Regions from separate parts of the Ideonella azotifigens genome, predicted to be linked through region 2. Evidence: predicted binding sites of a transcription regulator. Region 2 holds the regulator's gene; each other region holds the start of a gene.
What was found. The regulator FNR, encoded in region 2, switches genes on or off when oxygen is low (the NO sensors DNR and NnrR bind a similar motif). The targets are predictions, from matches to a motif close to TTGATNNNNATCAA.
Positions count from the first base shown of each region.

Region 1: LRH25_RS28215 (phosphate transport regulator) is a predicted target of FNR. The motif match lies at 1,252-1,265, and genes of this name have one in related genera.
Region 3: LRH25_RS29200 (universal stress protein) is a predicted target of FNR. The motif match lies at 2,097-2,110, and genes of this name have one in related genera.

Region 1 covers NZ_JAJNKD010000020.1:93,865-97,132, reverse strand. Annotated here, with positions in the region: gene LRH25_RS28225 (Acg family FMN-binding oxidoreductase) at 1-649, opposite strand, end outside; gene LRH25_RS28220 (DUF3562 domain-containing protein) at 883-1,098, opposite strand; gene LRH25_RS28215 (phosphate transport regulator) at 1,436-3,268, shown strand, end outside.
Region 2 covers NZ_JAJNKD010000004.1:423,138-426,405, reverse strand. Annotated here, with positions in the region: gene ccoG (cytochrome c oxidase accessory protein CcoG) at 1-102, shown strand, start outside; gene LRH25_RS12400 (hypothetical protein) at 126-359, shown strand; gene LRH25_RS12395 (hypothetical protein) at 334-654, shown strand; gene fnr (fumarate/nitrate reduction transcriptional regulator Fnr) at 713-1,453, opposite strand; gene hemN (oxygen-independent coproporphyrinogen III oxidase) at 1,574-3,007, shown strand; gene LRH25_RS12380 (sulfite exporter TauE/SafE family protein) at 3,015-3,268, shown strand, end outside.
Region 3 covers NZ_JAJNKD010000022.1:54,572-57,839, reverse strand. Annotated here, with positions in the region: gene LRH25_RS29215 (hypothetical protein) at 1-339, shown strand, start outside; gene LRH25_RS29210 (H-NS histone family protein) at 430-747, opposite strand; gene LRH25_RS29205 (TraR/DksA family transcriptional regulator) at 796-1,188, opposite strand; gene LRH25_RS29200 (universal stress protein) at 1,200-2,024, opposite strand; gene LRH25_RS29195 (hypothetical protein) at 2,263-2,571, opposite strand; gene pstS (phosphate ABC transporter substrate-binding protein PstS) at 2,826-3,268, opposite strand, start outside.

The DNA of each region.
Region 1 (3,268 bases), on a different contig from region 2:
GCTCGTTCTCGGACTCCGGCGTGAAAAACAATCCCATCAGAGGACTGGCCAGCCAGCGCGGCAAGACCGGGGAGCCCGTTGTGCCGGAGAAAAGACCATCGCCCGATCGTTGCGCCTCGGAAGCACTGAAGCGGATCCAGGACTTCAGTTCGGCAACGAAGGCGGCGTCGGCCATCTGCGCGCTGTTCGCCTCGATCACGTAGGCCAGAACATTTTCCATGGCGAGGCGTTCTGTCAACAGCATCACCCGCACCCCGTTGCCCGTCCCTGCCCGTTCCAAGCGCCGGAGATCGTCGTTTGAAATCGGTTTGCCGTCGTAATCGCCACGGGTGCATTGCCGCTCGGTGATGGCCCGGAACAGCGGCGTGATGGAGGGCTTCGTGGCTTCAAGGTTCACGGCGATGTCGTCCGGACTCGCCAGGTCCTTGCGGACCTCAGCCTGCAGCCCGGCGGCAAGTGCTGCATGCGTCAGGTTTTCAACAGCGCAGCCCAGAGACACGTGGAGATGATGGTCGTCGGGGTCGACGGCCGGGCAACGTCGCGACAGATCGGGCGCGATCACGATGGAACGTTCGTTCACGCGGAATTTCCAGCATTGCGTGTTGTGGCTGGATGGTGCGAGCGACGCGAAGCGCACCAGTTCGCGCATCAGGAAGGCATGGTCAGCCGGGCTGCTGGCAAGCGGTCGCCGCAAGCTGCGGGCGTAAGCCTGCTCGCCCGCGCTGTCTGAACATGCGACCAACGCTGGCGAGAGCGCGCCACAACTCAACGCACCCAGCAAGAAGTGTCTGCGCATCGGCGGCACAACATGTCGGGGAGATGAACGCAGAGACATTGAACCCGGCACTCGAATTGGTCTCAAGTAGCAAGCCCCGCCCGTCTTTAGGAATCTCCGACAGGCCCGAACAGGTGACGTCGATCAAAGGTTTCCAGCACGTTGCGAATCGCGAAGATGTGGAGGTACTTCGTGATGCGAGCACCCAGCGCAAGTTCGGCTCGCGCCCCTTCGTAGAGATTGGCCATCTCCGTGACCGAAATGTGACATTCCAAGGCCAAGGACTCGACGATCCGAGACTGATCAGGTTGCAGCAGATTCATGTTGGGCACGGTGACTCCTCGACTCGACATTGGTTCATGAAAGTGGCACACAAGGCCCTGCGGCAATCGTGCGGCACGGCACAAAGATCTTGACAGATCAATCAGGCATCTCAATGAACGGACCCAATGTAGTCCGCAAGCAAATTCGGCGAGTTGCCCGGCATCAAGATCGGGAGTGGTCGCAATGCGCCATCGACTATCGACATGTCAAAGGCGGCGGTGCGGGCCGCGCGATTGCGCTGCGTCAACTCCGGTGCGCAGGCTGCGCCGCCCTGTCATGCAAGCGTCATTCATCAAGCCAAGACTGGCCCCACCCCAGGCTTCATGAATCGAACCCATGCAAAAGACTCAAGCGCTGACCGCTCTCGGACAGCAACGGCTGATGCTGCCGGCATGGGTCAAGGCGGCGCTGGCCGCCAATGACCGCCTCAAGGTCTACCTCACGGTGCTGCAGACTGCTGCAGCACATGCATCTCACCCCAATCGCGACCTGCCCGACCTGACAAAGGAAATCGCCGCGACCACGTTGGAAGCCGGTTGGTTGATGGGAGTCATTGCGGTCGCGACGCGGGTTGACGATTCGCTGGCACTTCCGGAGTTGCCAAGGCTGATCAAGGGCCTTGAAGACGACCTCACGACCATGGCCCGACCGGTGCTGGAGAGCGTCCCCGCTGGCGAGCAGACACATGTCCGTGTCGAGCACTGGCTGGCCTGGCTCCGGGACCTGCCCGCAGACCGGCTCGCCGACGCGCAGGTCGACGCTCTCACCCGCGGCCTGCGGGGTGAACAGGACAGCCTGCACCTGCTGGTGATGGATTTGCACAAGCAGATCAACAAACTGTCGGCCGAGCTGGCCAGCGAGGTCATCGCCGGTGCCAACGCGTGGGAGCTGCAGCCCGGAGATCGCCCGCGAGTGGCTGCCTTCATGCGGGGCCTGAATCGCACGTCGGAATTGAAGTTCGACCACCCGGGGTTGGACACGGTGGCCACCCGAGACGGCGAACGCCTGCTGATCCAGAACGACATCGGCACCAATGATGCGCACGTGCTGGTACTGCAGGTGACCGGCTGCGTGATCACCCTGACCTATTCCGACCTGCACCCGGCGCGCTTCGAATTTTTCCAGTCGATGCTGGCGCCGCTGGGGGCGGCATGGTCGGAGCGGGTGTCTCGCACCGACGCCGAACTGAACCAGGGCCTGGCCTATACCGTGGGCACGGCCAGCTTTGATTGCGCTGATGATGCGGCAGTCGAGGCCGCGCTGGAGGGCATCGGCTCGCGCATCGTCTTCCTGATCGACTGGAACCGTGCGCGCAAGCGCCTGCGCGCCTTCGTCGACAAGCAAGCCGCGATCACGGTGCTGGCCGACGCCGCCAGGCTCGACGTCGGCCACCGCGCCTGGCTGCAGGTGGGTGGCGAAGGGCTGATTTTCGCCGCGATGCAGGCCGTGGGCGAAGGTGCATTCCGCATCGGCGACCGGCTCGATGAAGTCATTGGGGCAGCCGATGCGCACAGCTTCCTGGTCGCGGTAATGCGGCTGGCGTGCGACGCGCTGCACCGTGGGCAACCGGTCGCGCTGGTGGCCGACGAGACGCGCATGCTGCTGGCGCGGCATGTGCGCCAGCGCAGCAGCGAATTCGACCTGCTGGCCGAACATGCCGCCTACTGCGAGACGCTGGCTCAAGCGATCGGCGACGCGCTGGCGCACGGCGCAGAGCGTTCGGCCAAGGCGGCAGCCGAACTCTCGGCGCGCGCCAAGACATGGGAGCGCAGGGCAGACGAGCTGGTGATGCAGGCACGAGAGAAGGCTGAACGCCAGCCCCGCTGGCGGCCCGTGGCCTTGCTGGTGGCGCAGTCCGACGACGTGGCCGATGCACTCGAAGAAGCGGCCTTCCTCATCAGCCTGATCGCCGACGGCCACCTCAAGGGCTGGAACGACGAGGTTCGCAAGGTGCTCGGGCGCCTGGCCACCAGCGTGCGGCAGGCGACACAAGATCAGGTCAAGGCACTCGCGATCGCACGCACGCTGGGTGCCGGCAGCGAGGCGGCCGACAACGACGCGTTCCTCAGGGCGACATGGCGGGTCGTGCAGGCCGAGCAGGCATGTGACGCGCTGCTGCGCGACGCGCGGCGCGAGATGCTTGCGGCCATCCAGGACGCACCCTCGCTG
Region 2 (3,268 bases):
GCCTTGAAACCGGGCGCCCACCCGATCCGTTTCGAGGTGTCGCCGCTGGGCGCCGCGGGTGCCGCGGTGAGCGAAAAGTCCTCGTTTGTGATCCCCCGCTGATTCCGCCAACAAGGAGACAAGCCATGAAGGCAAGGCCCATCGAACAGTTTCAACCGACCTTGCCCTGGTGGCGGGTGCCCACTGCCTGGATGGTGTTTGGCGGCCCCGCCCTCGTGGTGGTGGCGAGCTTCGCCACCTTCGGCCTGGCGCTGCACGGCCGGGACCGGCCGCTGCTGGAGGCGGGCAGCGCAGAGCAGGGGGCCACGACCGATGCCATGCAGGCGCGCAATCATGCTGCCAGCCCCGCACGCCGTTGAGGAAGACGAGCCGGAGGAGCGCACCGTCGCTTTCCGGCCCAGGCTTCGCAGCAGGCTGCTGCTGGTGCTCTGGCCTGCATTCGTGATGGCGGGCCTGCTCGCCGGCCTGATGTTCGCCTTCGTGGACCCCGGCAGCGTGCACGACCTGCCAGGCAGCGGCGAATCCGAATGGTCGCGCAACGCCATCTGTTCGCTGGCATTCCTGGTCTTCTGGGTCACGACCGCCATTTCGTCGGCCGCTACTTTGTGGCTGGTGGGCGGCTTGCGGCGCGAGCGCGAGGCGGCGCCCGAATGACCGCTGGCGCCGCGGAGCGTGTCACGCAGGGGGGTGGCACCGCCGCGGCTCGGCTGGATCAGCCGTGCGCGTTGTTTACCAGGCGCTGCAAGGCCTCGGGGTCCAGCACGTCGATCTGCCGCTGGCGTACCGCCAGCACGCCGTCTTCCTGGAACTTCGAGAAGCAGCGGCTCACGGTCTCCAGCTTCAGGCCCAGGTAGGTGCCAATCTCCTCGCGTGTCATGCGCAGCACAAGTGACGAGGGCGAGAAGCCGCGCGCCTTGAGCCGCTGCGAGAGGTTCAGCAGGAACACTGCCAGGCGCTCTTCGGCTCGCATGCTGCCCAGCAGCAGCATCACGCCATGGTCGCGCACGATCTCGCGGCTCATGATCTTGTGGAACTGGCGCTGCAGGCCGGGGAATTCGCGCGAGAGCTGCGTGAGCTGGCTGTAGGGAATCACGCAGACCTGAGAGTCCTCCAGCGCCACGGCGTCGCAGGCATGGTGGTCGTTGCCAATGCCGTCCAGCCCCAGCAATTCGCCTGCCATCTGGAAGCCGGTGACCTGGTCGCGTCCGTCTTCAGGCGTGATGCGGGTCTTGAAGAAGCCGGTGCGCACCGCGTAGACCGCTTCGAACGGATCGCCGTGGCGAAACAGCGTGTGGCCGCGGCGCACGCTGCGGCGGGTGGCAACCATGCCGTCCAGGCGTTGCAGTTCGTCGTCCGGAATGCCCACCGGCAGGCACAGCTCGCGCAGATTGCAGTGTGAGCAGGCCACATTGGGCTTGGCCTGGGCGGCGCAGGCATCGGTCAGGGGAATCATGGCGGGGCAGTCTTGATGTGAGACAACAAAGGTCCGGGACCTGATTGTTCAAGCCCGGCTGCTGTGGGCGCTTGCGCCAGATCAAGCCGGCCAAGGCCGGTGCCGGGCAGCATGCCGGGCATGACAGTCCTTTCGTCGACCTCCGCTGGCGCAGAGCAGGCGTCGCCGCTGCTGCCCGAGGCCTTGCTGCGGCGCTTCGACGCCCCCGGCCCGCGCTACACCTCCTACCCCACGGCAGACCGCTTCGTCGAAGCCTTCGGCCCGGCCGAGTGCCGCCGAGCGCTGGCGTTGCGCGGCGGCGGCGCGGCGCTGGGCGGGCCGCTGTCGGTCTACGTGCACATCCCGTTCTGCGAGTCGGTCTGCTACTACTGCGCCTGCAACAAGGTCATCACCCGCCACCACGAGCGCGCCACCGAATACCTGCAGGCGCTGGACACCGAGATCGGCCTGGTGCGCGCCGCACTGGGCGACGGCCCGTCGGCTTCGCAGCTGGTCTCGCAGCTGCACCTGGGCGGCGGCTCGCCGACCTTCCTGTCCGACGAGGAGCTGGGCCGCCTGCTGGCCTCGCTGCGCGCCGCCTTCGGCTTCACCGAGGGTGCGGAGCTCTCGATCGAGGTCGACCCGCGCACCGTCAGCGCCGAGCGCCTGGCCCACCTGCGCACACTGGGCTTCAACCGCATCAGCTTCGGCGTGCAGGACTTCGATCCGCAGGTGCAGCAGGCGGTGCACCGCGTGCAGCCGTTCGAAAGCGTGAAAGCCTTGATGGTCAGCGCGCGCGAACTGGGCTTCGCCTCCATCAATGCCGACCTGATCTACGGCCTGCCGCAGCAGACGCCGGCCAGCTTCGCGCGCACCATTGCGCAGATCGGCGAACTGCGGCCGGACCGCCTGGCGCTGTACGCCTATGCCCACCTGCCGCAGCGCTTCAAGCCGCAGCGCCGCATCGACACCCTGCAGCTGCCCAGCGCCGCGCAACGTGTGGAAATGCTGGGCGGTGCCATCGCCGGCTTGCTGGGTCGCGGCTACACCTATGTGGGCATGGACCACTTCGCGCTGCCGGACGATCCTCTTGCCGTGGCCAAGCGCGAAGGTCGGCTGCACCGCAATTTCCAGGGCTACAGCACCCAGCCCGATTGCGACCTGATCGGCCTGGGCGTGTCGGCCATCGGCCGCGTGGGCGCGAGCTACCACCAGAACGCCAAGACCCTGCCCGAGTACTACGACGCGCTGCGCCAGGGCGAACTGCCGGTGCAGCGCGGCGTGGCGCTGGTGAGGGACGACCTGGTGCGGCGCGCCGTCATCATGGCGCTGATGTGCCAGGGCCGGGTCGACTTCGAATCCATCGAACTCGCTCACCTGATGGACATGCGCAGCTACTTCGCCACCGAGCTGCAGCAGCTGGCGCCGCTGGCCGAGGCAGGGTTGGTCGAGATCGAGCCGGATGCCTTGCAGGTCACCGCCACCGGCTGGTACGTGGTGCGCGCAGTGGCCATGGTCTTCGACCGCTACCTGCAGACCGACCGCCAGCGCGAGCGTTTCTCCAGGATGATTTGAGCGCCTGATGACCGCTGCCATGTTGCCGCTGGTGCTTGCTGGCCTGGCCATGGGCGTGGCTGCTTCGCCGCACTGCGCCAGCATGTGCGCCGGGCCGTGTGCGGCGCTCACCGGTGGCTGCGGGCGCAACCTGGCCGGCTTCCAGCTGGGCCGGCTCGTGGGCTACATGGCTGGCGGTGCGCTGGCGGCGGCCAGCGTGGCGGCGCTGGGTGCCTGGAGCCAGGCCGTGCCGGCGCTGCGGCCGCTGTGGGTGGCGCTGCA
Region 3 (3,268 bases), on a different contig from region 2:
GGCCCGGTTGCGTTTTCGGTGGACGCCAAGGGCGGGCTGACGGTGGAAGGCAGCGACAAGGACAAGGCTGCCGTGGCAGCCTTCCTCAAGGCCGATGCCAGCAAGCCGGGCTTCTCGTCGCGCCTGAGCGCGCTGTCCACCGAGGCCAGCGCGCTGTCCGCCACCATCCGGCAGAGCGCCGCGATTTCGCAGGCTGCGCGCTATGCCGGTGCCTCCGGCAATGTGATGTCGATGTACAGCTCGCTGCTGGCGCAGCAGGATGCGACACCGGCCACGTTCTCGCTGTCCGCGGCGAGCAGCTCGCTCACCTATGCGGGCGTGTTGTCGTCAAAGGCCTGAAGCAGGCCTGGCCTGAGATCAGGCAGTGAGGCGAGCCGCGGCATGGCCGGGCGGCTCGCAGGACGCAAGGAAGTTGAGGGACCGGGAGGTTCAGACCGCGAAGTCTTCCAGCGACTTGCCGCTGTTGATCGCGGCCGTCAACCAGCGCGGCTTGAGCCCGCGGCCGGACCATTCCTGGCCGGTGGCGGCGTCGCGGTACTTCGCAGCGACCTTGGCGCGGCCTTCGCTCGGCACCTTGGCGCCAGCGGGCTTGCGGCCGGCGGCAGCGATGTCGTCCACCGTCAGGCCGTATTCGGCCATCAGCGACTTGATCTTGCCGATTGCATCGGCGCGGGCGCCGGTCTGCATTTCAGTGATCTGCTTGTCCAGCGCGGCTTTTTGGGCCAGAAGTTCTTGAAGTGTGCTCATGGGCCGCGATGATAGTGCCGATGACGGGCCGGGCAGGCAGCGGCCCGCTCAGCCGCCATGGGCACGTGCTTCATGCGCGGTTTCGCAGCGCGTGCAGCGCTGGGCGGCAGGTTGCACCAGCAGCCGCGGCATGCCGATGGGTTCGCCGCAGTCGACGCAGTTGCCGAAGCGGCCTTCGGACATGCGCTGCAAGGCCTGGTCGACCTGGCGCAGCTCGAAACGGTCGCGGTCCTCATGCGCCTGCACCAGGTGGGCTTCGACCTCGACCTCGCCCAGGTCCTTTTGGTCCATGACATCCGGTGCCGCCTGCTCCCGCTGTTGTTGCCGCGCCAGATCGGCCGCCTGCACGGCCGACTGCAGTTCGCTGCGGCGGAAGCTCAGCAGTTCGCGCAGCGTCCCGAGGGAAGCGTCTGTCGACGGGTTGTCTGTTGCCTGGTTCATTGTGTTCTCCATCAGTGGGCCATCAAAACCGGCAGGGTCATCGAGTCCAGCACGGTGCGGGTGGCGCCGCCCAGCACCCATTCGCGCAGGCGGTTGTGGCCGTAGCAGCCCATGACCAGCAGGTCGGCCGAGGCATCGGCTGCCAGCGACAGCAAGGCTTCTCCCACCTGCTGCTCGGGCAGGCCGTGCACGGCCATCGGGGCGGTCACGCCGTTCAGCCGCAGCCAGCGTTCGACGGCTGCACTGCCGACCCGGTCGGCGTCGCGTGTCGCGGTGTCGCAGGCCAGGTGGATGGACTTGGCCTGGCGCAGCCAGGGCAGGGCCGCGGTCGCCGCGCGGGCGGCCTCGCGCGTGGGCTTCCATGCCAGCAGCACCTCGCGCCCGATGGGCTGGAAGCGGCCGGTGTGCGGCAGGATCAGCGCCGGCTTGCCGCTGTCGGTCAGCAGCGTGGCGATGAAGCCGGGCGGCACGGCGCCGGCCATGCCGTCCTGCGGGTCGACCTGGCCGAGCACCAGCAGATCGGCCAGCAGCGCATGCTGCAGCACGGTGGATTCGAAAAGCTCGTTGCCGGTCTCGGCCCAGGCCATGGTGCCCGCAGGCAACTGGCGCTCGAACAGTGCGCGCGCACGGCCGCGCTGTTCCCGGTCCAGCTGTTCGAACACGGCATAGGCCGATTCGGCGCCCGCTGCGCCGGCAAACGGCAGGGCCAGCAGCGTGGGCACCACGGCGTACAGCGCAGTCAGCGCCGCCTGGTGTTCACGCGCCAGCCCCTGGGCCAGCGTGAGCCGGTCGGCCGAGCGGGTCGATGCGTCGAGGTGGACGAGGATGTGCTTCATGGCGAGGGCCTCCGGTTGGGCGCGAATGGAACAGCGCAGCGTCCCATCATGAACACCGGAACCCCGGGCGCGTTGATGCGCATCAAGAACGGAGGCGCTCAGGCGCGCCGGCCGGCCTTCCTCTTGCTCGATCTGGCCCTGCGTGCGGACCCGGATGCTGCTGCCGCTGGCCGTGACCATCGGCAGCGCCAGGTCTCAGCCTCTCAGGGCTGGCCCAGGTTGCGATGGGTCTGCGCGCTCAAGGCATGAAGGCTGGCGAGATCGTCGAGACGGGGTCCTGCGTGGCCGGGTCGACCTGGGTGATCAGCCCCTTTTGCAGCAGCGCCTGCACGCTGTCGGGCACGCTGCTCTGGGCGGTTGGCCATTTGGCGGCAGCCTCGGCGTCCAGCAGGTCGGCCAGGTGGGCCAGCGGCGTGTAGCCATTGACCAGCAGCAGCAGGCGGCGCAGCGGCTCGGCCAGTTCGAGGTGGCTGTCGATCACCTGTTGCTGGCCTTCGGGCGTGCGGGCGAAGACCGCTTCACCGTTCAATTCAGCCTGGAAGTGCATGGAAACTCCTTCGTGGATACGCGGCGGGTTTCGTTGCGCGAACCGCAGCACATGGCGTGCCGGCGATGTTCGCGGGCAATGGAACGCACCCGGTTGGCGGGTGTTGTCTCGCTCCAAGGGGAGGGCAGGGGCGCTCAGGTCTTGTGGCAATCATCATAGGGCCAGTCTCCCCAGGCTGTGGCCCCCAAAGTGCCTGTCCCGGCCAATCGGCCAGGGCGGGCCTGTTCCCTTTGCCAGGCCTGCCGCAGGGAAAATCAGTTGAGCAGCCGGCCAATCAACTTCACGCCCAGCATTTCGCCCTTGGCGCCTGTCACCTTGGAAATTTCGCGGTAGGCGCTGGCCTGCACCTTGTCGGGCAGCGGCACGAACTTGGCCTGGCGGGCCAGCGCGTCGCCGTGCAGGTAAGCCCAGGTGACGAACTGCAGGGCGCGTTCCGCCCGCTCGGTCTGCTGGGCCACGCGCGGCACGGCAATGTAGGTGCCCATCGTGATGGGCCAGGTGCGCTGGCCGCGCATGTTGTTGATCGGCGCCGAGAAGTCGCCGTTGCTGTACCAGGTGCTGTGGGTCACCGCTTCGCGAAAGCCCTCGACGCCAGGGGCGACGAACTGCCCTTCGGCGTTTTTCAGCATCACGCCGGCCAGGCCATCGTCCAGTACATAGTTGTAGTCGATGTAAGCAATTGCGCCGGAGGTCGCGC